2 regions of the Piscibacillus sp. B03 genome follow, and region 1 is predicted to be linked to the other one. Evidence: riboswitches for the same ligand, from Rfam matches in the RefSeq annotation. Region 1 holds a riboswitch; the other holds the start of a gene.
The links. Region 1 has a riboswitch for cobalamin ahead of ACTWQB_RS03050 (ABC transporter substrate-binding protein). Riboswitches for the same ligand answer to the same signal wherever they lie in the genome.
Positions count from the first base shown of each region.

Region 2: linked by a shared signal. The riboswitch ahead of ACTWQB_RS14935 (ribonucleoside-diphosphate reductase subunit alpha) and the one ahead of ACTWQB_RS03050 (ABC transporter substrate-binding protein) in region 1 are both predicted to bind cobalamin.

Region 1 covers NZ_JBQQCO010000003.1:26,250-47,910, reverse strand. The annotation lists gene ACTWQB_RS03155 (YggT family protein) at 1-276, opposite strand, end outside; gene ACTWQB_RS03150 (acyl-CoA dehydrogenase family protein) at 412-1,563, shown strand; gene ACTWQB_RS03145 (DEAD/DEAH box helicase) at 1,779-3,260, shown strand; gene ytzI (YtzI protein) at 3,273-3,434, shown strand; gene ACTWQB_RS03135 (thioredoxin family protein) at 3,672-4,142, opposite strand; gene ACTWQB_RS03130 (disulfide oxidoreductase) at 4,145-4,567, opposite strand; gene ACTWQB_RS03125 (ArsR/SmtB family transcription factor) at 4,740-5,084, shown strand; gene ACTWQB_RS03120 (arsenic transporter) at 5,099-6,391, shown strand; gene arsC (arsenate reductase (thioredoxin)) at 6,407-6,826, shown strand; gene ACTWQB_RS03110 (lysoplasmalogenase) at 6,906-7,529, opposite strand; gene ACTWQB_RS03105 (DUF4269 domain-containing protein) at 7,647-8,150, shown strand; gene ACTWQB_RS03100 (class I SAM-dependent methyltransferase) at 8,162-8,842, shown strand; gene ACTWQB_RS03095 (SurA N-terminal domain-containing protein) at 8,873-9,622, opposite strand; gene ACTWQB_RS03090 (cold shock domain-containing protein) at 9,883-10,080, shown strand; gene ACTWQB_RS03085 (GNAT family N-acetyltransferase) at 10,166-10,618, shown strand; gene ACTWQB_RS03080 (GNAT family N-acetyltransferase) at 10,672-11,547, shown strand; gene ACTWQB_RS03075 (organic hydroperoxide resistance protein) at 11,615-12,031, shown strand; gene ACTWQB_RS03070 (3D domain-containing protein) at 12,144-12,719, opposite strand; gene ACTWQB_RS03065 (NADPH-dependent FMN reductase) at 13,039-13,587, shown strand; gene ACTWQB_RS03060 (enoyl-CoA hydratase) at 13,821-14,591, opposite strand; gene ACTWQB_RS03055 (helix-turn-helix domain-containing protein) at 14,604-15,845, opposite strand; cobalamin riboswitch at 15,950-16,134, shown strand; gene ACTWQB_RS03050 (ABC transporter substrate-binding protein) at 16,258-17,232, shown strand; gene ACTWQB_RS03045 (FecCD family ABC transporter permease) at 17,247-18,290, shown strand; gene ACTWQB_RS03040 (ABC transporter ATP-binding protein) at 18,584-19,348, shown strand; gene ACTWQB_RS03035 (DUF368 domain-containing protein) at 19,417-20,232, shown strand; gene ACTWQB_RS03030 (histidinol-phosphatase HisJ family protein) at 20,662-21,447, opposite strand; gene hisZ (ATP phosphoribosyltransferase regulatory subunit) at 21,583-21,661, shown strand, end outside.
Region 2 covers NZ_JBQQCO010000028.1:21,487-29,620, forward strand. The annotation lists gene ACTWQB_RS14930 (ribonucleotide-diphosphate reductase subunit beta) at 91-1,131, opposite strand; gene ACTWQB_RS14935 (ribonucleoside-diphosphate reductase subunit alpha) at 1,145-3,421, opposite strand; cobalamin riboswitch at 3,556-3,750, opposite strand; gene ACTWQB_RS14940 (carbohydrate ABC transporter permease) at 3,848-4,690, opposite strand; gene ACTWQB_RS14945 (carbohydrate ABC transporter permease) at 4,703-5,596, opposite strand; gene ACTWQB_RS14950 (ABC transporter substrate-binding protein) at 5,682-7,031, opposite strand; tRNA gene ACTWQB_RS14955 (tRNA-Cys) at 7,377-7,450, opposite strand; tRNA gene ACTWQB_RS14960 (tRNA-Gly) at 7,462-7,536, opposite strand; tRNA gene ACTWQB_RS14965 (tRNA-Gln) at 7,545-7,619, opposite strand; tRNA gene ACTWQB_RS14970 (tRNA-His) at 7,628-7,700, opposite strand; tRNA gene ACTWQB_RS14975 (tRNA-Trp) at 7,705-7,778, opposite strand; tRNA gene ACTWQB_RS14980 (tRNA-Tyr) at 7,794-7,878, opposite strand; tRNA gene ACTWQB_RS14985 (tRNA-Phe) at 7,886-7,961, opposite strand; tRNA gene ACTWQB_RS14990 (tRNA-Asp) at 7,989-8,065, opposite strand; tRNA gene ACTWQB_RS14995 (tRNA-Met) at 8,070-8,134, opposite strand, start outside.

The sequences.
Region 1 (21,661 bases):
CAATATTAGACTCGTAAGGAAATAACCAATGATCGTATAGATCAAAAAGGCAAATATAGCGGAGAATTCGACCACGAATGTCCCATCTAACACTTTAGTTGGAAAGATCCCTTCAAACGGGTGTAGTAAAGGTTCACTTGTATTATATGTCCACTCAACAAATGGAGCCGATACAGATGCCCCAAATAGCTTTAAAATAATTCGTAAGCCTAGTATTAATTGAACAAGACCAATAATGACATTTATTAAATAATTGATAAAACGATTGCCTTTCATCAGAAATCAACCTCCTTTGTGGTTATTTTCCATTAATAAATAAAATCTAAACGTTTTATTATCTTGTGCAGATGTATTAAGCTAATTCCTAGTAAGTACATATGATATCTTATACTTCAGAAGGGAGATAATCAGATGCGCAAAGAAGGTAACTTATTTTTAAAAAATAATCGACAAAAGGATCTATATGAGCGTGCAGAAAATTTATCTACAGAGCTAAAAAAGCATGTAAAAAAAGCTGATCAACAAGGAAGTTTTTTAGATGAAACGGTGCAAACTTTGAAAAAACATAAATACTTATCTATTGTATTACCCGAGATTTACGGTGGTGAGGACTTATCACTTTATGAATGGTTAATCATGCAAGAGAAAATTGCAGAAGGAGATGCTGCCACAGCTTTATCGGTTGGCTGGCATAACGGTATTTTAATGGAGTTGAAAGAAGGCAAACTTTGGTCTGAAGCTGATTTTAAATGGGCTGCAAGTAAGGCTCAAGAACAAAAGTTGTTTAATCGAGCATCGACTGAGAAAAATACAGGTAGTCCAACGCGTGGAGGTCGTCCAGAAACGATTGCGGTTAGACAAGATGATGGCTATATTTTAAATGGAATAAAAACTTTTACCACCATGGCAGAGGTGTTAGACTATGCAATTGTATCTGCGTGGATTGAAGAAGAAGAACAAATTGGTTGGTTTGTCGTCGATATGAAAGCGGAAGGGGTGTCGGTCGACAAAACGTGGGATACACTGGGTATGCGTGGGACAGCGAGTGATGATCTGGTCTTAAAAGACGTTAAGTTAAGTGATGCAAGTTTAGTTGAAAGAAAAGATCAAAGGTCAGGACCAAAAGGGTGGCTACTCCACATTCCTGCTTGTTATTTAGGTGTTGCTCAGGCGGCATTAAACGATGCAGTACGTTTTGCAAAGGACTTTCAACCTAACAGTTTAGACCACCCAATCTCAAAAGAGTCTCATATTCGCCAAAAAATTGGTGAGATGGAAATGTTAATAAGACGTGCTAGAGCTTATTTATATCATGTGGCAGAAGAGTGGGATTGTAATCCGGAAAACCGTGAACATTTGGCAAAAGAACTAGCTGTCGTTAAAGTAACGGTAACAAATGATGCCAATAAAGTAGTTGATTTAGCGATGCGTGTTGCTGGAGGTCGAGGGCTGTCGAAAGAATTACCGTTTGAACGTTATTACCGTGACGTAAGAGCAGGGTTACACAACCCGCCGATGGACGATTTAATTTTAGAGCATTTAGCATCTAACTTATTGGACTAAAAGTTGACTTCGTTGTGTGAAACAGTTATACTGAATTGTCTTATGAAAAGTTCGGAAATTTATTTGGATTTAGTATTCCTTCATAAAATTATCTATATTTAGGAAAGCTATCTTTAGAATATACGACAATTCTTTTTAGATCCACGCCTGAAGAGAATGTCTAACGAGTTTTTCATAATCAAGATAATTTTACTTAATTTTTAGGAGGAAACAGATTGATCGCATTTAAAGATTTTAATATTGGTGAAGAAATTGTCAAAGCACTATCGAATATGGGTTTTGAGAATCCAACACCGATTCAAGAGAAAGCTATTCCGGTTGCATTAGAAGGCCGGGATATGATTGGACAAGCACAAACAGGTACAGGGAAAACAACAGCATTTGGTGTTCCAATGATCGAGAAAATGGACATGAGCCAATCAAAGGTTCAAGGTCTAGTCATTGCACCAACCCGTGAACTAGCCATTCAGGTTGGTGAAGAGTTAAACAGAATTGGACAGAACAAAGGTGTTAGAACCGTTCCAGTCTATGGTGGGCAAGACATTCAACGTCAAATTAAAGCGTTGAAGAAGCGTCCTCAGATTGTGGTGGCGACACCTGGTCGTTTATTGGACCATATTCGTCGTAAAACGATTCGTTTAGATGAAATTCACACGTTAGTGCTGGATGAAGCTGACGAAATGTTAAATATGGGATTCATTGAAGATATTGAAGCTATTATGGCGGAAATTCCTTCAAAATACCAAACACTTCTATTTTCTGCGACGATGCCAAAACGAATTCAGAACTTAGCTGAACGTTTTATGGATCAGCCAGAAGTCATTCGTACAAAATCAAAGCAACTGACCGTTGAAAATATTGAGCAGTTTTACTTAGAAGTCAAAGAACCTCAGAAGTTCGATGTGTTATGTAAGCTATTGGATATCGAATCGCCTGAATTGGCCATTATATTCGGTCGTACGAAGAAGCGTGTTGATGAATTAACAGAAGGTTTATTAAAGCGTGGTTATTCGGCAGAAGGTATACACGGAGATATTACTCAGGCAAAACGTGAACGTGCCATCAAACGATTTAAAGATCAAACAACGGACATACTAGTCGCAACGGATGTTGCAGCACGTGGTTTAGATATTTCTGGTGTAACCCATGTTTACAACTTTGATTTACCACAAGACCCTGAAAGCTATGTCCATAGAATTGGACGTACCGGACGTGCTGGTAAAAAAGGTCAAGCCGTAACGTTTGCCGTACCAAGGGAAAGTGAACATTTAAAAAACATCGAACAGCTTACAAAACACAAAATGACACGTAAGCAAGTTCCATCTTATGATGATGTGCTAGAAGGTGTTCAGCAAGCTACACGTGATGAGCTTTTAGCTGCTATTGAGGAGCAAGACCTACAAAAGTATAAGCGTATTGCTGAAAACTTATTAGATGAGTACCATTCAGTGGATGTCGTAGCAGCAGCATTAAAGTTACTAGCAAAAGAACCAGACCGTACACCAGTTAAGTTAACAGCTGTTTCACCATTACGAGTGAAAAAGGTTGGTAACAAAGGTGGCGGTAGTAACCGCAACCGTGGACGTCGTGGTGGCCGTCAAGGGGATCGTAACCGAGGTGGAAAACGTCGTGATGATCGCCGTTCAAACAACAGAGGACAAAAAGGGAACCGTAAACGTCGCAACTCCAATCAATAGAGGTGTTTAAAGATGTTAAAAGTTCTTATCATATCAATCGCAATTGTATTAGGCGTACTAGCCTTGACCATTTTTGCGATCTCTAAAGGGTATTCGTATAATCACAAAGTGGATCCAGTACCTGATCGTCATAAAGAAGACGATGAACCAGACAAAAACCCCAGTAAGCATTAGCTCACTGGGGTTTTTCGCTGTAATTAGGTTAGATAAATCAGAATTAAGGGTAGATAAAATAGCCATTTTTACTTCGTCGACAAATTTCGGGGTAGATAAATTTCGAAAAGGGGTTGATAAATTTAAAATAGGGGTAGATAAATGGCGCGATTTTGATTAGTAGCTTTTTCGCCAGTGCGAAAAAGCATTCTCTCTAAAAAAAGCGATCCCTCGTCTAAGGAATCGCTTTTAATAGAATTACTCCACTACATATTCATTAAAGAACGCTTCATACTGTTCGTTTGGTGCAGCCCCTTTAATGCGGGCAACTTCTTCACCATTCTCAAAATGCACTAACGTAGGTGTTGCTTCTATATTATATTCATTCCAACCTTGTTGAAACTCTAACACGTTATATTGTTGTACTTCTACACCCATGTCTTCAGCAAGTGGCATTAAGCGTGGTGTTGCTTCACGACAATATTGACAAGTTGGACTGAAGAAATAAACAGTCGTTTCTTCTCCAGATGATAATGTCTCTTCTAATTGTTCAGGAGTAATGATGTTTTGATAATGTGGGTCATCTAATAAGTCTATGGTCGCTTGATCTAAATTTGTTTTTTCATACGGGTTGTCCTCACTAACTTCCTCTTGAGCTAGATTTGTTAAAAGGGCGGTTGCAGCAAATAGCGTAATAATCACAACCCCGAATATAATAAGCTTTTTCATGCTTAGTCCTCCTTCATATTTTTCCAAACCATAATAGATGCAATTAAAATCATTAAAAAGGCTGTTCCTGCTAAAAATGGAATGGTAATAAATCCAAGCCAGTCAATATATGCACCAGTACAAGTCACTTGTCCGCATGATGGTGCTGATTGTTGGAGTACTTCTACCTTCTGAATGGCATAGTGGTAAACAGAGATTAAAAACCCAATTAATGATAAAGCACCTGTATAATGAATAACTTTAGAATCTTTAACGGCTATGCCGATAAATAAAATAATTGCCATTGGGTACATAAAGATTCGTTGCACCCAGCATAGTTTACATGGCTCATAAAGTCTAATCTCTGAGAAGTAGAGTGAACCTAATGTCGCGATGAAAGCCACAATCCATGCGAATATTAATAAGTTTTCATTAACCTTTTTCATTTACACACCTACTTTTTATACAAAAAGATTATAATATGAATTTTACTAGATTGTAAGTGATTTGTGCTGACTTAATGTAAATTATTTGTGAAATGTATGAAAGTCGTTGAAAAACTCGTCCTAAAAATATATCATTATATAAGCAATTACTAATATTTAAGGTGGTCATGGAATGGAAAAGGTTGAACTAAATGTGGTGGATACAGCCCAAATTTTAAAGTTAATGGGAGATAAAACAAGACTATCTATACTTCGTTATGTAAATGTGGATGAGTGTTGTGTCTGTGAACTAGTTGAGTTACTTGGCTTGTCTCAACCGGCAATTAGTCAACATTTACGTAAGCTTAAAGATGCAAAATTAATTAATGAGCGTCGTAATGGTCATTGGGTATTTTACTCAATTAATCGAAAACACTCAGCCATTGATATGGTTCAAGATATTCTAAATGTATTACCAAATGGACAAGAAGAGCTAGATGAGTTATCTAAAAATAATTTACGTATTATTTGTGACTAGAGGGGAGTTTCAACGTGGACATAATAGTAGCAAGCTTGATTTTTTTAATCACCCTTACATTTGTCATTTGGCAACCTAAAGGCCTAGGAATTGGGTGGACTGCATGTGGGGGTGCGATTTTAGCACTAATTTTTGGAGTCGTAACGTTCGGTGATGTTATTGCCGTTACAGATCTTGTCTGGAATGCGACATTAGCATTCGTTGCCATCATTTTAATATCGTTAATTTTAGACGAAATTGGGTTCTTTGAGTGGGCAGCACTTCACATGGCAAGATTAGCGAACGGTAGCGGACTTAAAATGTTTATATTGGTTACATTATTAGGTGCAGCTGTAGCCGCCTTGTTCGCAAACGATGGAGCAGCACTTATATTAACGCCAATTGTATTATCAATGGTACGTGAACTCAAATTTAAAGAGGCTATGATTCTACCGTTTATTATGGCAAGTGGATTCATTGCCGATACGACGTCGTTACCACTGATCATCAGTAACTTGGTCAATATCGTATCTGCTGATTTCTTTGGGATTGGCTTTACAGAATACTTAATTCGAATGGTCATACCGAACTTATTTTCATTACTCGCAAGTATTATTGTTTTATATTTATTCTTTAGAAAATCATTACCACAAGATTATGATCTAACAAAATTAAAACAACCTCATGAAGCCATTAAGGATCATAAAATGTTCCGTCTGTCCTGGGTTGTGTTAGCTGTCTTACTAGTTGGATATTTTGTAAGTGAATTTATTGAAATACCAGTATCGTTTGTAGCAGGGATGATCGCCATTTTCTTCTTATGGATGGCAAAAAGAAGTCCAGCCGTTCCAACGACAGATGTGGTTAAAGGGGCACCTTGGGATATTGTGTTCTTCTCAATAGGAATGTACGTTGTCGTATACGGGCTTCGTAATGTGGGGTTGACAGATCTTCTAGCCCAAGTTCTTGATTCAGCAGCTGATTATGGATTATTAGCGGCAACGATGTCAATGGGCTTTATCGCAGCGATTTTGTCGTCGATTATGAACAACATGCCAACCGTGATGATTGATGCTCTAGCAATAGCTGAAACAAACACAACAGGTACGGTCAGAGAGGCATTGATTTATGCCAACGTGATCGGAAGTGACTTAGGTCCGAAAATCACACCAATTGGATCACTAGCTACTTTATTATGGTTACATGTATTATCGAAAAAAGGTATTCACATTTCCTGGGCTTATTATTTTAAAGTAGGAATCATCTTAACAATCCCAGTTCTGTTCTTTACTTTACTAGGGCTTTACGTATCATTATTACTTATTTAAAAGAGAGGGATTTTTATGTCTGAAAAGCCAGTATTATACTTTTTATGCACAGGTAACTCTTGCCGCAGTCAGATGGCAGAAGGGTTAGGGAAGGAAATCTTAGGAGATAAATGGGAGGTCCACAGCGCAGGGATTGAAGCACATGGACTTAATCCTAAGGCAGTTGAGATGATGAATGAAATCAGTATTGATATCTCAAATCAAGAGTCATCAATTATTGATAGCGATCTTTTAAACAGAACAAACTTAGTCATTACGTTATGTGGAGATGCACGTGAAAACTGTCCAGTTCTATCTCCAAATGTTGAATCCGAACATTGGGGCTTAGTTGACCCAGCAAAAGCTGAAGGCACAGAGGAAGAAGTTAACCAAGTGTTTCGAGAGGTAAGAGATGAGATTAAAAGAAGAATAACTGAACTAAAGGAAAGAAGTTAATTCATAAAGAGGGGATCGATCTAAAGTCGATCTCCTCTTTTTAGTAATCAAGTCTAAACCATTTCGGGTAAGACACCTTTTATCTAGTTTTATAAAATCTCAAACTATAAGCTAGTAAAAATTGAGCCCCGTAATAAGTCATCATGATTAAGATACCTGATAGAGGAACATTGGTCACAAACATATTCCAAGCTAAAATAGAATCAGAGATGACAAATAAAATGGCACCAATCGCAGTATAGATATTTCGAGTCATAATCGCTGTCCATGCCATAATCGAGATGACAATAATGTATAATGTAACTGGGAGAATTAATGTTGAATCCTTGATCGAACTCAAGATTCCATTACCTAAAATATAACTATAAATGATTACAGGAATAAAGGTGATTCCACGGACTAAAGAAGGTCGGAATTTTGATATAAAACCAATAGTATAAAATATATGACCAACTAAAAATGCAGATAACCCAATCACAAACCAATGCAAGGTGAGATCGCCGACTAGACTAAAGACTAACCCAATAATAATCGCATAATGGATAAAAAACCGTTGTTTCGGTAGATTGATAAATGCATAGATAATGATTAGTGCAATTGGTAAACCTTTAAAGAATAGCTTTATCACAAGTGGCCAATCAGGTAAGATAAACATATAAAAGATGGCAGTAAGCAAAATAAGAGAAGGCAGAGCTTTCTTCATTTGTGTCACACTCCTTTATAATATCTATTCATTTAACGACATAAAATGATTGAGGATAATTTACATCATATGCTCAGGGTTATGAGTATATGATTGTCTAAGAAAGAGGTTCCATTGATGAAAAAGGATCGTTATAAAAAAGCTCTTGAGAGAATAGAACAGCTCAATATACTTAATGAGCTTAGTGAATACAACCCAACATTATGTGGCACGCTTCCTATTGGTGTAGATACAGAGAATTCTGATTTAGATATCATTATGGAGGTTAAGGATCTAGAAGCTTTCAGAGAGGAAATTGAATATCTATACAGCTCTTATGAATTATTTAGAGTGAAAGAAAAGGTCATTAGAGGCTGTAAAGTAGTAAAAGCCAACTTCAGATACGGAGGTTTTGAGTTTGAATTATTTGGTCAAAATAGGCCAGTCCAAGAACAGTATGCTTATTTACATATGATCATAGAAAAAGAAATCTTGAATCAACAACCAAGTCTGACACAACGAATTAAATCATTAAAAGAAGAGGGCTATAAAACCGAGCCAGCATTCTGCAAGGTACTAGAACTACCAGGTGATCCATACGAAGCTTTAATACAGTATGGGATAGATTGTTCAATAATCTAGGAGGTCAAATCATGACAAAAGCATGGCAGGAGCAACTCCGATTAAAATGGGATGAAAATGCATCTTTTTGGAATTCCCGGAGCCAAGAAATGTGGGATAACGGAAGCAGAAAGGCAATCGTACCTTTCTTTAAAGAACACGTTGAACCGAACTCAAAAGTGTTAGATTTAGGGTGTGGGGATGGGTATGGTTCCTACAAGTTATGGAAAGAAGGTTATGAGGTAACGGGCGTTGATTTGTCTGAAGAAATGGTGAAGTTATGCCAGGCTCGATTATCAGACAGTCAAGACCGCTTATCGTTTCAACAAGCTGATATGCTCGATTTACCGTTTCAGGACCAACAATTTGACGCTCTTATGGCAATCAATGCCTTAGAGTGGACAGAAGTGCCGATTAATGCTCTAAAAGAAATTTCAAGGGTCGTGAGGCCTGGTGGCTACCTCTGTATAGGAATCTTAGGGCCAACAGCAGCGCCTAGAGTAAATAGTTATAAACGATTGTACAATGAAGTTGTTATTATGAATACGATGATGCCGTGGGAGTTCGAGCAGTTAGCCAAAGAGCAATCATTTGAAATTGTAGGGCGTGAGAAAGTATATAAACGCGGAGTTGACCTCAAACATGTTGGAAGTTTACCTGAAGACATGCAACAAGCTTTAACATTCATGACCATATTTATGTTAAAAAAATAGCTACCGATTTTCGGTAGCTATTTTCGTTAGTTAGATTAAGACTTCAACATCTGCTTCTTCACGAAGTTGCTCTAGATGTTCAATTTCTTTTTCGCCAGATTTTTGGTCTTTAACCTGTTGAATTAAGCTTTCTTCCATATCTTCTAAGCTTTCTTCAACCTCTTGACCTTGCTGCTCCATAGCACTCTTGTAGTTGTCATAAGCTTCTTGGATTTCTTCATCTGAAACTTCTGGTTCTTCAATATTCTCTTCAAGGTACTTAGTTGTGATTAGGTTTTGACGAATATTTTCTTTTACTTCTTCTTCAGAAGTTTCGTTTTCTTCTAAAACTTCTTCTTCACTTTCTAATTCAGTTGCTTCTAATACTTGTTCGATTTGAGACTGATATTCTTCTTCAACTTCTTCTTCGCTAGCTTCAATATTTTGATCAGCAGCAGCTTGTTTAACTAATTCAATGTGAATTAAGTTATCTAAAGCCTGTTGCTGAAGTTGACCTGCTAATTGAGAAGGGTCCTGTCCCATTTGTTGGTATTGTTGTTCAAAGAAACTAACACTTGATTTAAGGTCAGCACCTAAAATATCTTCCCCATTTACTTTAGCTACAACTTGATCGTCTTCAATATCTTCTGTTGCAGTTGTATCTTCATTATTTTCTTCTTCTTGGTTAGGCTCTTCTTGATTAGGTTCTTCTGGATTATCTCCTTCTTCGCTGTCGCCACCACAAGCAGCTAAGAAAGCGGTTAACATCACGATAAGGATTGTTGTTAAAAACTTTTTCATGTGATACACATCCTTTTGTTCTAAAAAATTAGGTTTCGAGTATGAATTGTAGCATATTGTCGTTTAGTCATACAAGTTATAACAATCATGTAAAGAAAATGTAATGTGTGTCGAATGACTTGCTTTTTCTCTGCAAATGAAGTAGAGTATTAATTGTACGAAGTAATTGGGATCGACGTTTACTGAATGACCTCTTTTAGGAAGTCAAAGTAACAAGATTCAATTGTTTTGTCGTAATACTTTAAAGGAGGTCATTCTATATGACTGGTACAGTAAAATGGTTTAACGCAGAAAAAGGTTTTGGTTTCATCGAGCGTCCTGACGGAGACGACGTATTCGTTCACTTCTCAGCGATCCAAGCTGATGGTTTCAAAACTCTAGCAGAAGGTCAAAACGTTGAGTTCGAAATCGTTGAAGGCGATCGTGGACCACAAGCAGCTAACGTTGTTGCTAAATAATATATGTTAAATTGTTAACTACTAAACGCGCGTAAATGAAAATTTACGTGCGTTTTTTCTATATCTTTATAAGTGGGGTGTCAACATGAATTGGGAAAATAAAACTTTCTATGAATTAACTCACGATGAACTATATGACATTTTAAAGTTACGTGTAGATGTTTTCGTCGTTGAACAAAATTGTCCGTATCCTGAAATTGATGGTTACGACAAAGAGTCCAGACATTTTTTTGTAAAAAACGATGAACAAATTATTGCTTATTGCAGAATAATTCCTCCAAATGTAAAATTTGAAGAAGCTTCTATTGGAAGAGTCATTACACATGAGAGTACGAGGAGAACTGGTATTGGTACTAAGATGCTGAATGAAGTATTGAGTTATATAGCAAATGCTTATGATCGACCTAATGTCAAAATTGAAGCACAATCTCATTTACAACATTTTTATGGTCAATGTGGGTTCAAAACTATCTCAGAAGAGTTCTTAGAAGATGGCATCCCTCATGTGGAAATGTTGTACTTAGGAAAATCATCTTAAAAGAAGGAATTATAGCTTTAAGTGTTTAATGTAGTCTTTAGGATGTGATAATCATGAATATAACTTTTAAAAAAGTATCTGAATGCACGATTAACGAATTAATTTATGTATGGAATAAAGGGTTTGAAGGTTATTCCGTTGATGTCACGATGAAGCCAGAAACATTTCTTAAGCGAATGGTTAATGAAGACTTAAGTGCAGAGTATTCCATCGTGGCTTTTGATGGTGATGCCCCTGTGGCTATTGTGATGAATGGTTTCCGTGAGCAGAATGATTACCTAAATGCTTGGAATGGTGGGACAGGGATTGTGCCAGAGTATCGAGGGACTGGGCTCAGTCAACTTCTTATAAATGAAGTATTTACGATTTATAAACAAAGGGAAGTCCAAACAGCTAATCTGGAGGCGATTTCAACCAATCAACGAGCAATTAAACTATATGAAAAACATGGGTATGAGTTGATTGAAAGGTTGTCTTTCTTCTCTGGACCTGATGAAAGTCAAGATATTACGGTGATTCATGATTACGAATTAGAATGTATTAGGGTACCTAAAGAGAAAATTAAAGCTTTATCATTTTTTCAAAATCAGATGCCTTGGCAAAATCAGCTGGAAAGTTTAAAAGAAGGTATTGGTTATATACTTTATGACCGCGAACGGCCAATTGGTTATGCGATGACGAAAGAGGCTTATGATAATAATGGGTATCCACAATCAATACAGCTCTACCAGTTTGGAATTGAGCCGGTATTAGAGAATGATGTTTTGTTGGTTATGACATTTTTACATAAAATATTCAAATTGGATCGTGATGGTGTAAAACGTCACGTAATCAATTTTCCTAATCGTGATAATCAATTATTAAGTGTCTTAAATGAATTAGGTTTTAATAAAACCATTGAACAAGTTCATATGAAGAAGATTCTTTAGAATATGAATGAGATTGGTAATTTAAGGGTATCAAGTAAATGTGACATTTTATAAAGGAGTGGTTTTAATGAGTACACTTTTCACATCAAAAGCAACCGCAAAAGGTGGCCGTGGAGGTCATGTAAAATCCGATGATGGTGTTATTGATCTAAATGTCGTAATGCCGACTGAGAATTCGGATGAGACAGGGACAAACCCTGAACAAATGTTTGCGGCTACTTATTCTACATGTTTTGACGGGGCATTAAACTTAGTAGCTAAAAATAATGATAAGGATATTGATTCTACAACAACTGCTGAAGTAAGTTTCATGAAAGATGCTTCAGATGGTGGGTTTAAGATTGAGGTTAAATTAATATCTGAAATTAGTGGTGTTTCTCAAGAGGAAGCAGACAGTTTAATGAAAGAGGCACATCAAGTTTGCCCGTATTCAAAAGCGACACGTGGTAACGTAGATGTTGAGTTAGAAGCAAAAGCTAAGTAAAGTTAAAAGCCGAGGGATTTCCCTCGGCTTTTGTATTGTTTTACGGCCTGTTTTGATAATTTATCGGCCTGTTTATAATGTAAGCCCCTGCTATTAAGCAGAGGCTTGTCTATTAATCTAATATTCTTATTCTTACTTGCTGTACACCAAATCGATTAGCGTCGGCTTCACTTGCCATAAAGATATCAATACGATTTCCTTTTATGGCTCCGCCGATATCTCCAGCAATCGCTGTACCGTAACCTTCAACCCAAACGCGCGAGCCTAAAGGAATTACATTAGGATCAACAGCAATTACTTTCATATCAGGATTGGCTCTTAGGTCAATGCCTGTATAAGTGGTACCACTACAACCTTCACAGTAAGCGGTGTAAGCTGTAGCTTTCACATACATTTGCTTTCCGCCTTCGCTTTCTTGACTAACTTGTTGTACATCCTGATTGTCTTGTTGACTTTCAGACTTTTGAGCTTGCTGAGTTTCTGGCTCAGGCTCAATCAGTTTTATTTTACCTTTCTCAGCTAATTTGTGTTCAAATTCTGAGAAGAACTTAACATGATGTTCTTGTGCTCCAGTTTGATTATCTAAAGTTGATGAGTGCATCTGTGTTGCGCTTAATGGAGTACTCAACATCATTAGTGCACCAAACGTTAATAAAAACGCTATGACACTAACTAGTCGTTTACTCATTTGAAAACCTCCATTTTATGTCAATATGACAAAAGTCTATATTTACTTTCTCATTCCCCAAATAGGTCAATAGAGGAATACTCTTCCTTTATTAACCCTTGGCTAGTATAACAACTCATAGTTTCAAGTCAATTACAATGCTTGGTCAGACATGTAACAATATGATGACAAATAACTATTGACGTATTAGACTTAAGGCTCATATGAGTTGTTTCAGTTGACGGTTACTAGTTATTTGGTTTTATACTTTAATAAACACAATGAAAATGACCTTAATATAATAAGATATAGATGTAAAACTTAGGAAGGGGACGTCATCTTGAAGATTCTGCTAATAAATGGGACGGTTACGGGAGAGAAAACTAAAGTTTTACTTAAAGAAGTGGAAAAACATTTAGTGGAATGGATACCTTCAAATGAAATAGATAGGCTTTATTTAGAAGATTATAATATGGAGTTTGCTGACGGTCGCACAAAAGAAGACTATAATGAGGATACCCAACGTCTGATTCATTCTATAGAGGAAGCGGATGGATATATTATTGCGACTCCTGTCTTTCAAGGTTCAATTCCTGGATCTCTAAAAAATATGTTTGATTTAATCTCTCCAAAATGTATGCGCTATAAGCCAGTGGCTATTATAGGAAATGGTGGAACCTTTCAGCACCATTTAGTAATTGAAAATCAACTTAAACCGATTTTAGATTATTTTCGCTGTTTGACAACTCCAAATTATGTGTACACCCATGCCAATCATTTCTCTCATGAAAAAGAATTAATCGATGAAGATGTGATTAGACGGATTCAAGATTTAACGCAAGTATTTGCAAAATATATTAACTTAAGTCAAGACCTCTTGAACGATTAAACGTGGAAACTCTGCTCTAAATAGACAGTTGCGATTGTTTTATGAACATTTGGGAGTATTACAGTAACAATCTAGGACTCTAAAGCGATACTTGAACGAGTTACACGAGCACTTGCCCCGGTTTCACGTACACGTGACATGAAGACAACGACATTTAACCAAAAGCATAGAGACAAAAAAAGAAGCTGGATGTTATGTGCTATCAAGCACTCAACATTCAGCTTCTTTTTTATTTATTCACCAATAAATTGAGGTTCACGCTTGTTTAAGAAGGCATCAATTCCTTCCTTGTGATCATGTGTTTGACGCATTTTTGCTTGACCGCGAGTTTCTTGATCTAGTACTTCCTCTAATAGAGGCAATTGTTTGTTGTTAATAATCATTTTACTTTGAATCATTGATTGAAGTGGTGCTTGTTGAAGCTTATTAAGGTATTGACCTAATGCAGCTTCAAGTTGGTCCGTTGCAATATCCACGATACCAAGAGTTTGAGCTTCTTTAGCTGACATCATTTTGCCTTCCCATATTGTTTGTTTTGCTTTAACGGGTCCTAACCTCTGTTCCATAAAGAAATGTCCACCACCATCTGGGATAAGCCCAATTCCTATAAAATTCATAGCCACTTTAGCATCTTCATTTGCAATAACGTAATCTGCCGCAAGTGCTACACTTAACCCAAGGCCTGCAGCAGCCCCATTTAATGCAGATATTGTTACTTTAGGTAATGAATAAAATGTAGTGGCAACACTCTTAATAATGTTCATAACATCTTTAAAACCTTCTGGGTCAGAGTTTTGAAGCATTGTTTTCATATCACCGCCTGCAGAAAACGCTCGCCCTTCACCAGTTAATACAACAATCTTAGAGTCATCATCTTTGATTTTTTGCAATTCATCATTTAATTCTGTTAATAATTTAACATCCATAGCATTAAGATGATCCGGACGGTTTAATGTAATCGTTGTAACGGCTCCTTCTCTTACTATGTTAATTGTGTTTCCCATATGTTCACCTCATTAAATTTTGATTTCGTTTAATTGTTTGTAATAGTTAATTGCTTTTTCGTAATCTTGTTTTTCGGTAAAAACCTCTGCAAGTAATTGTAACAACTCTTTCATAAGTCCTGTTTCACCAATAGTTTGATAGTGTGGAAGAATCACTTTTTCACATCGTTCAATGAAATTTTCATCATGTGTCTGATTATAGATTTGATGTCTGAGAATGTAAAAGCGGTGGCGCACTTTTGTTAAGTTTGTTCCTTTTAATAACTCTTCTCCTTTTATTAGAAATTCTTCAGCTAGTTTCATTTCTCCTTGTTCAAAATAAATTTTTGCAATGATTAATGTCGAATGGACAATATCATATAGGTGCGTGTGGTTCTCTAATGCTTCATGTAATAACTTTAGGGATTGGTCTAATTCACCCCTTCGATAATGAAGAATCGACAAGTTATGAGTAGCACGTGATCTTACTTTTGGCGAATCTCCCATAGGCTTAGATTTTAAGACTTGATTGAAATAAGTCTCCGAGATGTCATAAGCTCCTAAATTTAAATAGTTTATTCCTAGAAGGTGATAACAATCCGTGACTTTTCGGTACTTCAAGTCGTTCGCGTATTGTTCAAGAGCAATGCCAACATAATAATTAGAATAAATAGGCTTTTGCATTCCCATATAAGATAGTGCGAGTAAATAGTAAATCTCTGGGTCTTTAAGGTTGTTTTCTTCTAATATGTTGACTGCTTTATGGAAATATCCATTAGCTTTTTTAGCATTTAAATGACAATTGAAATAGAAGCCGACGATTTTATAAAAATAAAATAATTTTTTACCTTCAAAATGATTTTCTAATCTTAATAATTCCTGAAGGTTCGTTTTAAATTTTTCAGTTGGATTTATGGTTATAAGATAATAAAAATGTATGAGTTCAAAATAATTTTGTACATATGGTTCGTGAAAAGGTGTGATCACCTCTTGTAACTCATCTACAACCTCTTTAGCCTCATCCAACCTTTGTTCAGTAATATACTTGTACAATAAATCAACTTGTTTATGGATAGTTTCCTCATCGTATGACGTTAATTTGTCATAATCCATATTAAGTCGTTCAAAGATTAACTCTATGGTATCTTGTTTAGGGAGTATGACCCCGCTTTCAATTTTGCTAAGGTATGAGATGGAACAGACACCGTTTGCTAGATCCTTTTGAGTTAATCCTTTTTTGGTGCGGTAGAATTGTATAATTGCTCCTATGTCCATAAGATCACCCGTTTCTATTTATCTAGTTAAATTCTACCATAAATATCTGAATAAATAGAATTGACTTCTAATAAGATACAGATTAATATGGAAATATCGAATTGAATATTTTGGAACAATAGGGTGTAAACATTTCGGTGTTTACTTAAAAGGGAAGTTCGGTGAGAATCCGACGCGGTCCCGCCACTGTGTATGGGAAGCAACTAGCCAACCACTGTCCGAGTAGGATGGGAAGGGGTTAGAAGCTATGACCCTAAGCCAGGAGACCTGCCTTGTTGTTTTAGCTCGTGATCCTTCGGGTTTAAAGGAACGGCTATGGTCTGTTAATTGTAATATATGTGATACCATACCCTTGTTTTTTGAAACCTGTCGGAAAACGAGGGTATTTTTTATTTTTGAAAGGGAGATTCAGATGCAGAACAAAATTTGGTTATGGTTAATAGCAATGGTAGTAGCTGTCGGGTTAGCAGCTTGCCAAGGAGATCAAACAGAGGAAGAAACAAAGGGTCAACAAGAAGATACAGAGCAACAAGAACAAGATAATGAAGAATCATCTAGTGATGAATTTGGATCCGTCACACTAACAGATAAGTCAGGTGAAGAAATCACAATCGATGAAAAGCCTGAAAAAATTGTTTCAGTAATACCAAGTGCGACTGAGATAGTATTTGCTGTAGGCGCAGGTGAAGAAGTTGTAGGTGTCTCTGAATGGGCGAATTACCCTGACGAGGTGCATGACATTGAGAAGGTTGGCGATCAACAGCTAAGTATAGAAAAAATCGTTGCCTTAGAACCTGACTTAGTTGTGGCTGATTTAAATAATGCAGATGATATTCAGGCAATGCGTAATGCAGGGTTAAACGTATTAGTGTTAGGGGCTCAAAGTTTAGAAGAAGTTTATGAGGATATTAATCTAGCAGGTCAAGCAACTGGTAATGCAGAGCAGGCTGAACAGATCATCTCTGATATGAAACAAGATGTTGAAGACGTTCAAAATGCTGTCGGCAATTTATCAGAAGATGAAAAGAAACGAGTTTGGGTTGAAGTCGGCCCTGAATTATTCTCTGGTGGTGAAGGGTCATTTATCGATGAACTAATTGACTTAGCTGGTGGAATCAATATTATTGGTGATCAAGAAGGCTGGCCGCAAGTCAGTGAAGAGGTTATATTGGAAAAAGATCCCGAGTTAATTTTCACAACGTATGGTTACTATACAGAAGATGTTGTTGAGCAAGTTATGCAACGTGAAAATTGGGAAAACGTCACAGCTATAAAAGAAGAACAGGTTCATGACTTGCATGGTGATCTATTAACACGACCGGGGCCACGTTTGACAGAAGGTTTAAAAGTTCTAGCAGAAACCATGTATCCAGACTTAGTTGAGTAAAGGACGTTTATCTAGTGAAACATAAACGACATATATTATGGGTTTGGTTACCCGTATTTCTTATTATTTTATTAGGCGTTATGAGTTTGTCTGTCACATTGGGGGCTGCCAACATTAATTGGCAGCTTGCCTGGCAGATTGTTTTTTCAAAAATACCGATTTTATCAAACTTTGTAGAGGTTAATTGGAGCCCATCGACTGAAACCATTGTATGGGATATTCGATTACCTAGGGTACTATTAGGAGCAACAGTTGGGGCAGCCTTAGCTTTAGCAGGGGCTATCTATCAAGGGGTATTACGAAATCCATTAGCTGATCCATTTATTTTAGGTGTTTCATCTGGAGCATCTTTTGGAGCAGCTTTAGTAATTGTGTTTGGGTTACAAACATTTTGGTTAGGCCAGTTTACATTACCTGCTGTTGCCTTTTTATTTGGGTTTATCAGTCTGTTAATCGTATACTTTTTATCACGTGTTAATCAAAAGGTTCGTCTAGAAACCATTATATTAGCAGGTGTCGTTGTCCAGTCATTTGTTGGGGCGTGTTTATCACTCGTATTAGCTCTATCAAATGAGCAACTTCAGACAATCGTTTTTTGGATGATGGGAAGCTTGGCTCTAACCGATTGGGGATATAATCAAATTATTTTCCCGATTATAGCGGTCGTTGCTGTCATTTCACTATTTTTTATAAAAGAATTGAACATGTTAGGGCTGGGTGAAGAAGCGGCGCATCATAGTGGTGTGTCTGTCCAACGCACGCGTTTCCTGTTATTGATATTAGCATCAATTATTACTGGTGCTGCTGTGTCGGTATCGGGTGCGATTGGATTTGTTGGTTTGGTTGTACCGCATATCATACGACTTATGTTTGGGGCAGATTACCGTGTAATCTTACCGTTGTCAATCATAGGTGGGGCGATTTTCCTTGTTGGTGCTGATGCGGTTGCAAGAACGGTCATGGCTCCACGTGAACTACCACTTGGAGTGATTACAGCGTTTTTAGGTGCTCCATTCTTTGGTTATTTATTGCGCAGAGCTAAGCGAGGGTTCTTTTAATCAGTTATAACTTCGTGGTTGAAATTGGAATCGCTCTTAGGTGGACGCTTTCCGCGGGCACGGCTTCAGCTATCTTATAGAAGAAATTTATTTTCTTCTATAAGAGGATCTTCAGCTCGTGCTGTTCCCGCAGGAGTCGCCACCTTCGCTTATCACAATTCAACCACTTCTTTAAAAATTTTATTATAAACCCAAAATTGAACAATCACTTTGCCATTATAATTTTTAAACTTGTATGGCAATGCGCCCAAACACTATGTGTGCTCCTTGCACTTTTCTTAGGAGGAAAACCGATGCTTGAGATACAAAATGTGAGTAAACACGTAGAAGGAAAGCCAATTGTTGAGAATATTCATTTGTCAGTACCGAAAGGGAAATGTATAGGTTTAATCGGGCCTAATGGAGCAGGCAAGTCAACGATTGTAAAACTGATTTCTGCACTTGAGAAGTCCAGTTCAGGTCAGATTAACTTTATGGGCAAAAATGTACAGGATTGGCCTGTTAAGAAGTTGGCTAAATACATGGCAGTCCTGACACAAGAAGGCCTTTCTCCATATCCAATTACGGTTTACGACTCAATCTTAATGGGACGTTATCCACATTTAGGATTTTTCCAACGTGAGAGCAAGCATGACTATGAGTTAGTGGAAAAAGTCTTACAAATAACAGAGTTAACCGAGTTTCGTGATCAGATGTTAGACACGTTAAGTGGTGGGGAGCGACAACGCGTAGCGATTGCTAAGGCGATGGTGCAGCAACCACAATTGTTGTTGCTTGATGAGCCGACGACGTATTTAGATATTGGACATCAATTAAATATTTTAAAAATGGTTCAAGATTGGCAAAGGAGAGAGGGACTAACGGTCATTATGGTCCTACATGATCTCAATTTAGCCGCTCAATTTTGTGATGAGCTCGTTTTAATGGACCAAGGAAAAATAATTCAAATTGGTTCAAGCGATCAAATTATTGCAAAAGAAACATTAGAGAGCGTTTATCACGCAAATCCAGAGATTGTACGTCATCCTAAAACCAATATTCCCCAAATTTTATTATAAAACCATTCTTAAATGACAGCTTGTCTAGTATAATGGTTACGAGTAATGAAACGAAATGGGGAAGAAGAATGGTTGAATGGAGAAATTTATATCGAGGATTACTAATGGGAGCAAGTGATATTGTTCCAGGCGTAAGTGGTGGAACAATTGCGGTTGTTCTAGGAATATATGAACGATTTATAGAAGCCATAAATGGTGTTTTTACAAAAGATTGGAAGAAAAGTTTAACTTTTTTAATTCCACTAGCAATTGGTATTTTATTTGCTATGTGGAGTTTAGCTGGTGTGATCAACTGGGCATTAGAGCATTATCCTAATCAATTAGCCTTTTTATTCTTAGGGTTAATTGCAGGTGTCATTCCATTTTTAGCTAAAAAGTCCAAGTACCAAGAGACATTTGGTGGAACACATTTTATTTTATTGATACTAGCAGCTCTATTTGTTGGAGCGATGGTTTTCTTTGATCCAGATCCAACAGGTGACCCTATTACAACATTCTCAACAACAACTTATATTATGTTATTCCTATCTGGGTGGTTAGCAAGTTCGGCAATGATTCTTCCAGGAGTCAGTGGTTCATTTTTATTATTGCTAGTTGGAATGTACCCGACATTCTCAAATGCAATTCATAACTTAGTAATTGAAGCGTTAGTGCCACTTGGTTTAGGAATTGCTTTTGGACTTATTATTATGAGTAAAGTTTTAAGATACTTGTTTCATCGTTTTTATTATCAAACTTACGCGTTAATCATCGGTCTAGTTATCGGATCTTTAGTTGTAATTTTTCCGGGATTCGAAGCGGAAATTATGCTGAACGTGCTTAGCATTGTATTTCTAATCGTAGGGTTATTAGTGGCTTATGGTTTAGGGAAAATTGAACATTAACTACCTACTCTCTCAAAAGAGGAAAAATGTTTAACTGACTCTATTTATTTAACTAAATTTGAAATCGCTCATGGCGCACGCTTTTCGCAGGCACTGCCTCAACTTCCCAAAACTCACAAGTTCGTTTTGGGTGATTTTCGTCTCGTGCTCTTCCCGCGACGAATAGGACGTGCTAGTGTCGGCGTTGGTCACAAATGCTACTTGCATTACCTCTTTGCTTAAGTTTGCGCCGAGTAATCGCAGGCGCAGGACGTGACTGCTTTTAGCAGACCAGGAGTCGCCGCCTTCTCTCTTTCAAATAACTTTTTTAAGCATATTAGATCTCACAAAATGAAACTCCTAACGTGTTTTTTAAGACTGCGTTAGGAGTTTGTTCATTTAAAGGACTTTTATTCAACCACTTTTAAATTGGTAAAATCACTACTTTATTTATAATTTATGAAAAACAGGTTCACGGTTGTTGAAAGTCGAAACGTATTTAAAGCCGATATCTCTCAACAATTCGTAGGCTTCATCTACTCGGTCCCCAACGCGTTCTGGTCTGTGTGCGTCAGATCCAACCGTAATAATCTCACCACCCAGTTGGTGATACAACTCTAAAATGTCACGACTAGGCAGTAGACGATTCATGTTGTACTTGTATCCGGATGTATTAATTTCAATCCCTTGCCCACGTGGAATGATTGTCTTAAAGATTTCCTCAATGACTTCATGAAAATGGTGAACACCATCCTCATACTTATATCGCGTTACTAAGTCAATATGCCCTAAAATGCTAAATGCGTCATAGCGCTTTACACAATCTAAAAGCTCTGAATAATACTTGTCATAAGCTTCGTGCAACGTACACCCTTCAAATAGATTTCCAGAGTGTAAGTCTTTACAGTCTGTTGTGTGCATAGACAGGATGATAAAGTCAAAACGATTTGCTTTCGTTAAGTCTAAATATTGATTAACCAAGTGTGGTTGGATTCCTAGTTCAATGCCCTTATAAATATCAAGTTTACTAGCAAACTGTTTTTTTACTTTTTGATAGGATTTTTCATATTGGTCTAAATCCACATCGAAAACGATTGATGTATCTGGATAATCATAATCTATATGATCGGTAAAACAAATGGATTGTAATCCTTTATTTACAGCGGATTCTGCCATCTTTTCCATCGGAGCTTCGCAATCTGCAGAAAACGTCGAGTGCATATGGAAATCGCGCATTCTTCATCTTCCTTTCTACTAATATTAAGTCTTATTTTAATAGCTTGACAGATACATGTACACCCATTACAATAATAAACAATATCTTTAGTTTGGTAAAGTGATAAATAAATAGAGGGATAAAGGAAGTTGTTTATGCAATTCGGAAATCAATTACCTCAAGGTGTGGCAGATCTATATTCTAACGATTATGAGAAAAAAGAATATGTCATTG
Region 2 (8,134 bases), on a different contig from region 1:
TACGACAAGAATTAATATAACATGATTTAGTTTGTTTAGTCAATCTCTAAAATTAGTTAAGAAGGCAGGTCCTCCCTGCCTTCTTACTGTTTATAATTCATCAAATCCGTTGGTGTCAGATACTTTCGTATATTGACGGGATTTTTGCTCGAAGAAGTCGGACTTGCCTTCATCCACTTCTTTATATGCCCTGATCCACTTCATTGGATTCTCCGTAATATGAGGATAAGGTGCCTCCACACCTAACAGCTTACAACGTTTATTCGCTGTATACTTAATGTAGTCCTCAAGTTCGTCCATATTAATGCCATCAATTTTATTCCCAATTATATGCTGCCCCCATCTGACTTCCAGCTCAACCGCCTTCTTAAAGGTATCTGTCACAAACTGTTTGTTCTCTTCTGTGTTTAATCCTGGATTCTCATTCAAGGTTTCTTTATAAATATGCGCAAACAAATTCACGTGAATGAGCTCGTCACGGTTAATATAGTTAATCATCGTGCTCGTTGAGACCATCTTTTGATTTCGGGCCAAGTTATAAAAGAATGCAAAGCCAGCATAGAAGAATAAACCTTCTAACACGACATCATAGACAACGGACTCGATAAACGCTTGTGGTGTCTGTTCTTCCACAAATCGGTCATAGCCTTCTGCGATAAATTGATTTCGTTCCAGCAGCACCTCATCATGCTTCCAGTACTCAAAGATGCGGTCTTGTTCATCTTTATCCACTAATGACGATAGAACATAAGAATACGACTGGTTGTGGACCACTTCTTGAAACGATAGCACTTGCATCAAGGCCGATAAGCTTGAGTCCGTTAGATAATCTGCTACTTTAGCAGAATAGTCGGTTTGAATCGAATCTAGAAATGCTAGTAGTCCGATGATTTTCTTAAAGGTTTCTTGTTCGTCATTGGTCAATTCTGGCCATTGTTTACGGTCGTTAGACATATTAATTTCAAATGGTGTCCAGAAGTTGGCGAGCATATTTTTATACATTGGGTAAGCCCAGCTGAATCTGACATCATCCCAGTTGAGTACATTGGAACTTTCTCCATTAATAATGCCTGTTGATGCGTTGGGTGCTGAATAGTCATATAAGCGTCGTTTGTTTAAAACTTCAGTCATAATAGTGCCTCCTTTACGATGCGCAGCTTTCGCAGTCTTCTATATCTGATGAGGTTGATCTTGTATAATAAGTCGTTTTGAATTTAGACTTCCACGCCGTTAAATGTAAGTCCAATAATTCCTTAGCTTTAATGTTATTTTTGACATAGAAGTTAAACGAAATCGATTGATCGATATGCTTCTGACGTGCTTCGTTTTGTTTAATCGTCCACATGTGGTCTATGTCATAAGCTGATTTATATAACCAAAATGTTTTTGGACTTAAGTCAGGTGCCGTGACCGGAATCTTGTAATTTTTCTTTTCTTCTGAGTAGAACTTTTTAAAAATTGGGTCGATACTCGCCGTACTTCCTGCAATCAAGCTTGTACTTGAATTCGGTGCAACTGCCATTAAGTAACCATTTCGAACACCGTGCTCTTGAACCTCAGCCAATAAGTCGTTCCACTCCGTTGATTCATAGCCTCGATCTGTAAAATACTTTCCTGTTGCCCAGTCTGATCCTTCAAAATATGGGTAGGCTCCTTTTTCTTTCGCTAAGTCTTTACTTGCCTTAATCGTTAAGTAAGCGATTCGTTCATATAGCTCGTCCGCAAACTCAACCGCTTCGTCTGACTCCCAGCGAATACCTTTTAACGCTAACAAATGGTGATAGCCAAATGTCCCAAGTCCAACAGCACGATAGTTCTGATTCGTGATTTGCGCCTGCAAAACCGGGATATTATTAAGGTCAATCACATTATCTAGCATTCTCACTTGAATCGGAATGAGGCGTTCGAGCACATTTGCTGGAACGGCGCGTCCAAGGTTAATGCTTGAAAGATTGCACACAACAAAATCTCCTGGCGATTTAGTCACGATAATTTTGCCGTCTTCAGTGTACTGCTCTTCAACCGTTGTTGGGCTTTGGTTTTGTGTAATCTCTGTACACAGGTTAGATGAGTAAATCATGCCTTTATGGCTATTTGGGTTTTTACGGTTCACTTCATCACGGTAAAACATAAATGGCGTGCCTGTCTCCAATTGACTAACCATGATGCGTTTCATAATCTCAATGGCTGGCACTTCTTCTTTAGACAAGTCAGGGTGCCTCACACATTCTTCGTACCGATTTCTAAATGAACCTGCTCCATCCTCTTCATCGTAAAAGTCTTCTAAACTATAGCCCATTACATCTCTTACTTCATGTGGGTCAAATAAATACCAGTTCTCTCTTGCTTCAACTTTTTCCATAAATAGATCAGGAAGGCTGACACCTGTAAATAAGTCATGTGTCCGTTGGCGTTCATCCCCGTTGTTTAGCTTGGCGTCTAAAAACTTATGAATATCTTTATGCCAAACGTCTAAGTAAACGGCAATGGCACCTTGGCGTTGGCCTAGTTGATCAACACTTACAGCAGTATTATTCAGCTGCTTCATCCAAGGCATCACACCACTCGAGACACCTTTAAACCCTTTAATTGAACTACCATGCGAGCGAATTTTCCCAAGATAGACGCCTATACCGCCCCCATTTTTAGACAGGTTCGCAATATCGGTATTAGAGTCATAAATTCCTTGCAAGCTATCATCAACCGTATCAATGAAGCAACTAGATAGCTGGCCATGAGCTTTCCCTGCGTTAGATAATGTAGGCGTCGCAACTGTCATATACAAGTTACTCATCGCCCAGTACGCTTCTTTAACAAGGTTAAGACGTTTATCATTTGGCTCATGGATCATAAGTGTCATCGCAATCGTCATGAATCGTTCTTGCGGCAGTTCAAATACATGTCCTTCATGGTCTCTCGCTAAATAACGGTCTGCCAGCGTACGAATCCCTATATAAGTAAAAAGTTGATCACGCTCTGGTTCAATCACCGACTCCAATTCATGAAATTCTTGTTCATCATAGTAAGTTAATAGCTGATCACTGTAGATGCTAATTTGTGTTAAATGCTTAGCCAATTCATAGTAACGACCGTACTTTAAGGATTTCGAATAACCACGATTCACAGCCGCTTCTTTATATAACTGATCTAAGTAAACTTTTGCGCATACATAAGTCCAATCAGGTTCATCAACACTAATGTTTTCAAGTCCTCTTAGTAAAATTTCATTGGTGATTTGCTGTTTTGTGATGTGATCTTTGGATTGTACTGAATTCATAACTTTTTCAACAAAAGTTTGGCCATCCAAATCCTTAAAGCCCTTTAACGCTTCGTACAAATAGTTCCTAAGATGCTCTTCATTAAAAATTGTTTCATGTGTGCCTTCTTCAGTCACAATCGCTGGTACAGTTTTGACTGTCATCATGTTCCCTCCAAAATAAAAAATTCGCTTCCCACGGGGAGAAGCGAACAAAACGATATGTATATGCCTTAGTTATACGATGTACGTCAGACAAGGCCGTATATCGTTTCATTCTCTCAATCCCCGAAGAGTGTGAAACTTTCCTCATTAAGGCAGGTCTCCTGACTTGCGCATCTCCCTACTCTGAACCTTCCCTTACAGTCGCCCATCGTTAGAACTAATCTGTAAAGTGGTTATTCATTTCGTCCGCGCTTACAGTTGCGGGGGCAGTTCTGGAGTTTCACCAGATTCCCTTTCAAGCTACAAGCACCTTAACAAGAGTACTATATATAGATTTTAAAGTTAATGAAACACAATATATTGTGTTAATTTGCATTATAGATGATTCAGTCAAATAATACAAGAGGGTTTTAATAGATTTTATAATTAACCTTTAATGGCACCTTCTGTCATACCTTTTGTAATTCGTCTTTGGAAAATGGCATATAAAATGATGACAGGAATGATGGCGATGACAAGACTTGCAAATAACGTTCCCCAAGCATTCGTGTATTGCGCTTCACTACTAATGTAGTCGATCGCCAAAGCAAGTGTATAGTTTGTTTCGGTCTGTAAGAAAATGAGCGCCATGAAATACTCGTTCCAAAACTGGATCGTATTCATAATCGTAACCGTAATAATTCCGGATGTCGTAAGTGGCGTGACGATTTTCCACAGGATCCCATAAGGTGACATGCCATCGATAGCCGCTGACTCTTCTAACGACTTCGGAATCGTACTAATAAAACTGGTTAACACGAATATCGTAAATGGCAATTGCGATAAGGCATACACGACTGATAATCCTATGAGACTATCAAGTAAATTTAATTGATTAAGTAAAAAGAACAACGGAATCCATGCTAACACCATTGGAATCATCATGGCTGAAATATAGAGTGTAAATAAGAAGTTGCTGCCTTTAAAGCGAACCCTCTCAATGGCATACGCCGTTGGAATGGCTAACACCAAACAGAGAATTGCTCCCAAAGCTGTAACAATTAAACTGTTAAAAACACTCGTACCAATATTATATTCAGTCCAGGCCGTGATAAAGTTTTGATAATTAAATGATTCTGGAAATCCCCAAGGGTTCGCATATATTTCAGCATTAGATTTAAACGATCCAAGGAACATCCAAAATATTGGATAAAGTACTGCTAATGTCCATAATATTAACGGAATTCTAATGCCTGTTCTTGCTATTTTTTCCCCAATTGTTAGTTTCATATGCTTTCCCCCCTAGTACTCCACTTTATCTCTACGAAGCAAGAATTGCAGAATTAAAACCGTAATTAGTGAGAGTACCAATATCATGACACCAATCGTTGCCCCATAACCAAAGTTGTATTGTTTAAATGCCTGTTGATACAGATAGGAACCCATCACGTGTGTTGCATTGTTCGGTCCTCCACCCGTCATGACCTGTACAATGATAAAAGAACCATTTAACGTTGTAATAACTATGTACAAAATTGAAATCTTAATCTGTGGCCAAATTAATGGTAACGTCACGTGCCTGAATTGTTGCCACTCATTGGCCCCGTCAATTCGTGCAGCTTCATATGTACTTTTAGATATATTTGCAATTCCACCCATTAATAGAAGCATAAACAAACCAATTCCAGCCCATACGGATGGTAAAACAAGACTAGGTAATGCCCACTTTTCGTCTCCAAGCCATGGTCTTGCCCATTCGCCTAAGCCAATTTTCTCTAAACCGGAATTAACTAGTCCTAAACTTGGATTATAAATAAACATCCAAAGAATCCCTATTACAACTACTGACATAATATTTGGGAAGAAAAAGATAACTCTATAGAATGGCGCTTCCTTAATTTTTAGCTGAGTCAGAACGACCGCCACAAAAAGCGCAATAATCATAATCCCAATTACTTTCGTCACAACAAGGAAATAGTCATGCCAAATCGTAGCCGGAATAATATCATCATTAAGCAGTCTTTTATAGTTGTCTAGACCAACAAATTCTCGCGTGTTTGAAGCACCAGACCATTCAAAAAATGAAAAATAAAGTCCATTAAATAGTGGATAAAGAGTAAATATACTAAACATAATAAATGTCGGGACTAAGCAAAAGGCAAGGAATATATATTTTTGCTTCTTAGATTGTACCATCTCATGATCACTCTCTTCGCCTAAATAGTATATGGAATGCAGATATACCTCTGCATTCCATATATAATTCTTAAATCAAATATTATTATTCATTACGATAATTTTCTGCAGCCTCTTCAGCCTTCTCAACAAATTCTTCTGCCGTCATATTACCAAGCATGAGTGAGACTAGTGCATCACTAATTGGTGTTTCTAAGTCTGCACTCATCGGATGAGGCTTGTGATAGATTTGAACTTGTTCAGGATCATTAATCATGGCGTTAGCCTCAATTAAGTACTCTGGAACGTTTTCATTTTCTGATAAATCTACACCAGCAACGTTCATAATTGCCCCTGTATGTTCAGAGAACGATCTTGCGTATTCTCTAGTAAATACGAAATCTACAAAAGCTTTTGCAGCTTCAGGGTTTTCAGCTTCCTCAGCAATGGCTAACGGACGTAAATCTGGAACAATAGCCATTGGTTCACCAGCTTCATTCATAGGTGAAGGAATAAAACCAAACTGGAAGTCTTCTGGTACGTCCCCTGCCATTTCGTTAGGTAACCAGAATCCAACTGGAATAAATGCATTATCATGAAGTAAGAAATTCATTTGAGATTGTGTATGGTTTAATGCACCAAAACCAGAGTCAATATATCCTTCTTCATGCATTTGTTGAACGTTTTGCATGATTGCTAATACTTCATCACTCGTCCATGCTCCTTCTTCACCTGTAATAACGTCTGCTAATAAATCGCTACCTCCATAAGCGGCAAATGCAGGATATAACATACCTCTTAAGAAATAGTATGGATGTTGACCAGTTGTAACAAATGGAGCAATACCTTCATTATCTTGAATGTCTCCCATGGTACTCATAAAGCTTTCAAAGTCTTTTGGTACCTCGTAACCTTCTTGATCAAACCAAGCCATGTCATACCAAGTACCCCAAGTATCAAAAACTAAAGGTAAACTATATAAATCTCCATCGTATGATGCTGGTTCTGCAATAAAGTTATCTAGTAACGGCGATCCATCTTCAAGTTCGATTTCCTTCGCCCATTCAGATAAATTCATTAACTGTCCATCTTCTACCATTTGAGTCTCACTAGACCCTGCTCCATCAATGTATACAACATCAGGTGGATTTCCAGAAACCCAACGAGATCTCATCTCTTCATTAATATTTGGACCCGCATGTTCCACAATTTCTACATCAGGGTACTCTTCTTCAAAATCCGCAATGACTTCTTTCCACCAAGAATCACCATAACCACCAACAAAGTATTGGATTTCTAACTCTCCTGAAATTTCCCCGTCATTTGCTTGATCATTATTCTCTTCATCAGTTCCTTCTGTCTCACCAGATTCTTCATCTTCTGTCGAGTTATTTTCCTCTCCAGGAACTTCATCTGGTGCACACGCTGCTATAAAAACTAACAAGAATAATATCATGACAAATGTTGTCAACTGCCATCTAACTAACTTGTTCAAGTTCTCATCCCCCTAATTCTTTTAAAATTAAAAGCCACGAATATAGAAAACTATACCAAGGCTTTATGTAACAATGTAACCCTACTTCTAAACCTCCTTTTCAGTGAAATCGCTTACAAATTAAAATCAGAAAATTTAGTTTAATTATAATTCTAATGATTTTTTATGTCAAATTATGATTAAAAAAATCGTAATAATATTTCATTATATGTATTAACCATCAATAATATGGCTTTTAGACATAAAAAAAGTTGCTAAGCAATGTTTTGCTTACCAACTTGGATATATGTATATGATAGTTGTTTTTGGAGGCGGCAACCGGATTCGAACCGGTGATAAAGGTTTTGCAGACCTCTGCCTTACCACTTGGCTATGCCGCCACATAAAAAAATGGAGCGGAAGACGGGATTCGAACCCGCGACCCCCACCTTGGCAAGGTGGTGTTCTACCACTGAACTACTTCCGCAATTAAAATGGCTGGGCCACCAGGATTCGAACCTGGGCATCACGAGACCAAAACCCGTTGCCTTACCGCTTGGCTATGGCCCAATATAAAGGGCGATCGGTGGGAATCGAACCCACGAGTGCCGGAGCCACAATCCGGTGCGTTAACCACTTCGCCACGACCGCCATATGGCAGGGGTAGTAGGAATCGAACCCACATCAAAGGTTTTGGAGACCTTCGTTTTACCATTAAACTATACCCCTATGTTTTATTAAAAATGGTGGAGGGGGAGAGATTCGAACTCCCGAACCCTGAGGGAGCGGATTTACAGTCCGCCGCGTTTAGCCACTTCGCTACCCCTCCAAATAAATGGTGGCTCGGGACGGAATCGAACCGCCGACACACGGATTTTCAGTCCGTTGCTCTACCGACTGAGCTACCGAGCCATTAAAAAGGTTTATTTTGTTATATAATGGCGGTCCGGACGGGACTCGAACCCGCGACCTCCTGCGTGACAGGCAGGCATTCTAACCAACTGAACTACCGGACCATTTTGGTTGCGGGGACAGGATTTGAACCTGCGACCTCCGGGTTATGAGCCCGACGAGCTACCAGACTG